Regions from separate parts of the Paenibacillus sp. VTT E-133280 genome, predicted to be linked through region 1. Evidence: riboswitches for the same ligand, from Rfam matches in the RefSeq annotation. Region 1 holds a riboswitch; the other holds the start of a gene.
The links. Region 1 has a riboswitch for thiamine pyrophosphate ahead of CA600_RS29510 (ECF transporter S component). Riboswitches for the same ligand answer to the same signal wherever they lie in the genome.
Positions count from the first base shown of each region.

Region 2: it holds a riboswitch for thiamine pyrophosphate, as region 1 does, so the genes downstream of both, CA600_RS01680 (ABC transporter ATP-binding protein) here and CA600_RS29510 (ECF transporter S component) in region 1, are expected to answer to the same signal.

Region 1 covers NZ_NFUX01000118.1:8,795-10,998, forward strand. Annotated here, with positions in the region: gene CA600_RS29505 (ABC transporter ATP-binding protein) at 1-532, opposite strand, end outside; gene CA600_RS29510 (ECF transporter S component) at 529-1,164, opposite strand; TPP riboswitch at 1,273-1,384, opposite strand; gene CA600_RS29515 (hypothetical protein) at 1,478-2,204, opposite strand, start outside.
Region 2 covers NZ_NFUX01000002.1:139,549-141,752, forward strand. Annotated here, with positions in the region: gene CA600_RS01675 (ABC transporter permease) at 1-245, opposite strand, end outside; gene CA600_RS01680 (ABC transporter ATP-binding protein) at 226-1,116, opposite strand; TPP riboswitch at 1,156-1,259, opposite strand; gene CA600_RS01685 (amino acid ABC transporter substrate-binding protein) at 1,483-2,204, shown strand, end outside.

The DNA.
Region 1 (2,204 bases):
ACCATACCAGCTCCGTACCCTCGCTATCCAACAGCGCTGTCGGTTCGTCCAGGAAAATCACTTCTGGCTCCATAGCCAGAACGGAAGCTATGGCTAATCGCTGTTTCATCCCTTGCGATAACGATTGGATTGCGATATGGATATCAGGAATATTCAAGCCGACTTGAGCGAGATAAAGGCGGATCAGACCTGCCATTTCTTCGCGGGGGACGCGCATGTTCTCGAGAACGAAAGCCATCTCCTCGTCCACATATGGCATACAGAACTGCGTATCCGGATCTTGGAATACGTATCCCCATCGCTCGGGAACAAATGTCTCTTCAGCGATCATCGGAACTTCGATCGAACCGGGAATCAAACCGCTCAACACCTGCAGCAGCGTCGACTTCCCGCATCCGCTCGGGCCGAGCAGCAGCGTCTTCTCCCCCTGGTGGAAAGAAAGGGAAATGCCCTTGAACAACAAGGAGTCCTCTCCGGCAAACTTAAGCTTTAGGTTCTTAACTCTCGCAGCTATGGAGACTCCAGGCGTCATAGTCGTGTCAATGCGTCATAGTCCGCCTTGGACGCCGGTCTCAACACTTTGGTTACGCCTGTGAGCTCAAGCGCTTTGGACAGTCCGAAGGCGAAGATACCGGCGATGACGATACTTCCGAGTCCCCTCAGTCCGATCAGCAGCGTATAGTTCCAAGCGGACAACGATTCAATGTAACCGTAGCCGAAATCCAGCACCAACGAACCCGCCGCCGCCGCGAGCGCGGCCAGCGACGTGACCCAGACGTTCGCGTTGCGATAGAGGAAAATCGCGAAGACTAACTCCGCGCCCAATCCCTGCAACGCGCCGTAATACAAGGTCGAAAGCCCCCATTCACTGCCCAATAGCGCACTAACGGAAGCCGCCGCAAGCTCAGCCAGAAGCGCCACTCCCGGCTTGCGGATGATGAGAAACGCGAACGTCCCGGCAATGAACCACATGCCGTATATCGTTTGCTCCGCATGGGTACCCAGCGGTTTGACCACGTCGTACATCGGTCCCCAGATTTTATAGATAATTCCGAATACGACCGCGATCACGATGGTTACCAGCATATCAGTCAGCTTCAATCCCCGTGACCTCGTCCCTTTGTCTTGTTGTCCTTGCCTTTGTCCTTGCTTAGCTTGTTCCATGCTTCAACAACTTCCCTTCTAGGTTCTTGGATTCGTTGCTCGCATGATGTGAGTAATTTTAAAAAGCCTACCCATTAATGGGTAGGCTTGCGCATGGCATCAAAAAAAAGGATGCTCGACAATAACGTCTCTACGCTGGCATTACCCAGATCAGATTGACGGTCAGCGGCATAAGGCCGCTATCTCAGCCTGACTTCATCAAGCACCCGTTTATTGCGATTCAACTTCCTATAACTTATATCATAAGTAAACTTTTTACAATATGATTTTCGTTCCTTGGGTATCCCTATCGCGGTATCTAAGTGTAGAACGCTCACCATTGCTCGGACATCTTAAAAGTGACGGCGAGATCATCATCACCTGAGAGTGAGTTAACTACCAAAGTAACCGGCTCATCCTGAAGCTCGTAAGAGAGCCGCTCGTTAAGCAAGTTAACGGCCAAATTCGCATACGCACCAGAGATCCCTGATCCTGTACCTTGCATAATCACCTTTCCACCCGTGACCGTAGTGCAGGTGTAATTGACAAGCAGTGCTGTGTCCGTGACAGGAATATCCGTAGTTGGTGTAGGGAAATTTTCAAATGTCCCATCCAGAGTTCCACCTGCAACGACCATATAACGCACAGGTCTCTTGGATAGAATATCTAAAGCAGCCGGTCTAATTTCAGCCGCAAGTCCTTGTGGAATAGTAAAGGCAGGACTCCTCATAAAGCTGATCGCTGCGAAGTCAGTCGATGTAACCGATACGTTATCACGTATTTCCGAGGTTATACGGCTTACTTGAAACACATCCAGATTAACAGCCGTCCAGACACCGTTCACATCCACAAGAAAAACCTGAATCTTTAATTGCTCCTGTGAATACACAAAATTAAATTGAAATAAATCCTCTACAATAGGGTAGGTCTTACTTAACGTTTCCCGATATTGCAGCTCAAATAATTCTTCAATAAAGACTGTCTGAGGACTTGCACTATTGGCTAAACCCGTTAAATAACAAGCCGCTCCAGCTGATCCATTGTTAACTACTTCGATCACA
Region 2 (2,204 bases), on a different contig from region 1:
AGTGCACCACAAATAACTGAGAGAACAAAGCCTACCCATATTTCCTGCAATGTGGCCAATAAATGCGGTCTGAGTAATTGCCTGTGTTCGATCAATGCGATGCCTATTGAAGAAGGTGCAGGTAGGATAAAGGCTGGAATCAAGTGAAGACGAACAGCTGACTCCCAGATCACAAGAATGAACAACAGCAGTAGAATGAAGGGAACGTAATTGTTTACATATTTTTTAAAAGGTATGGGCTGCATACAGTCTCCGCTCCAACTCTTCCCGTAACGCTATAAACCGGGGTTCATAGTTCATCTTGTAATGTCTTGGCCTCGGTAAATCAACGACAATCTCCTGGATTTCGCTATGGATTCCTCCAGACAATAAATAAATCCGATCGCTTAGTAATAGCGCTTCCTCTAGATCATGGGTGATGAGCATCACTGTTTGACCCAGCTCATCCCAAAGCTCCAATAGCCAACGGTGTATCTCACGTTTGGTCATAGCATCGAGCGCTCCAAACGGCTCATCTAGCAGCATAAGACCGGTCCCGCCACCAGCTACAAGCGTTCGTAGAAATGCGACTCGCTGTTTCATGCCACCCGACAGCTCATGGGGATATGCCCTCTCTACATCGGCTAAACCGAAACGTGAAAGCATTTCTTGAATGCGAGAGATCGTCTGTTGTTTGCTAAACGTTGGTTTAATCTCCCAGGGCAAAAGACAGTTGTCGAGCACGGTTCTCCAAGGCAACAGCAAATCCTGCTGAGGCATGTAAGCGATCTGACCTAAGCGAGTAGAGGATGACGGGTTCGAATGAATTATTATTTGCCCGTGAGTGGGTTCGAGCAAGCCTGCTATAGTTTTGAAAAGCGTGCTTTTTCCGCATCCGCTAGCCCCAATGACCGAGACAAACTCTCCTCTGCTGATATCTAAGGATAGATCTGCAAATACAGGGGGGTGTTCAGATTCCGGAAAAGAGTAGGTTAAGCCTTGAATGGATAGGATTGTCGTGATGATCGAACCTCCTAAACGTTTTGTGATGGATAAACTTCTTGTATGCTTAAGTTTTGTGATTGATTGTAAACAAATAAAGACCCATTCATTTCCGAAGGGAAATAAATGGGTCAAAAAGTTCATTCTGCATAGGAACACTAAAATGCATGGGATGAAAATTCTGCTCCACTTCCCTCCGCTGGTATGATCCAGATCAGGTTCCAAGGGTCCGGAGCTTGAAGCTCCGTCTCAGTCGGCCGACTCCCCTAGTGAAATAACAGGTCCATATTTAATTTGTTTATAAATATACCATATCTTTCTGAGATGTAAAGAGAGGATCTTGTGAAGGATTATTCTAAGAATGGGTAATATAAGGGTAGAGATTTACCTAATATTACAATTCCGATGTATATAATCGGAAAAAATCATTGACGGTATACAGCGGCCAGTGTAGTATACAATTTACCGGATGAATTCCGGGTAAAGAGAGGGGAATTAATTATGAAAAAACTAAGTTTAACTATTCTATTGGCGTTAACCGTGGTGTTTGTAGCGGCCTGCGGCAATAATTCGAATACCGGTACGTCTAAGAATTCTTCAGCTGGAACGAATGCTGGAAATACAGCCACTGCACAAAACAGTCTGGAAGCTGTTAAAGCTAGCGGCAAATTGCGTATAGGAACAGAAGGGACCTATGCACCCTTTACTTATCATGACGCTTCGGGCAAACTGACCGGCTTTGATGTAGAAATTGCTGAGGAAGTAGCGAAGCGTCTCGGTGTTGAACCAGAGTTTTTTGAGACACAGTGGGACGGTATTTTTGCTGGGATGGATGCCAAGCGGTTTGATGTTATTTTTAACGAAGTATCCATTAATGAAGATCGTAAAGTGAAATATGATTTCTCCGAACCGTATATCGTATCTAAAGCGGTATTGATAGTGAGTGAAAACAATGAGGATATCAAAACCTTTGCAGATCTTAAGGGGAAAAAAGCCGGACAATCTCTGACCAGTAACCTGTCTGATATCGCCCGTGAGAACGGGGCTGAAATTGTAGCTACAGATGGCTTCAATCAAGCGATGGACCTATTGACCTCAGGCCGTATTGATGCGACTGTAAATGATGGTTTGTCTTATCTAGACCTGAAAAAGCAAAAGCCTGATGTAAAAATTAAAGTAGTAGATGAGATTCCAGACGGTTCACAAAGCGCAGCTGTTTTCTT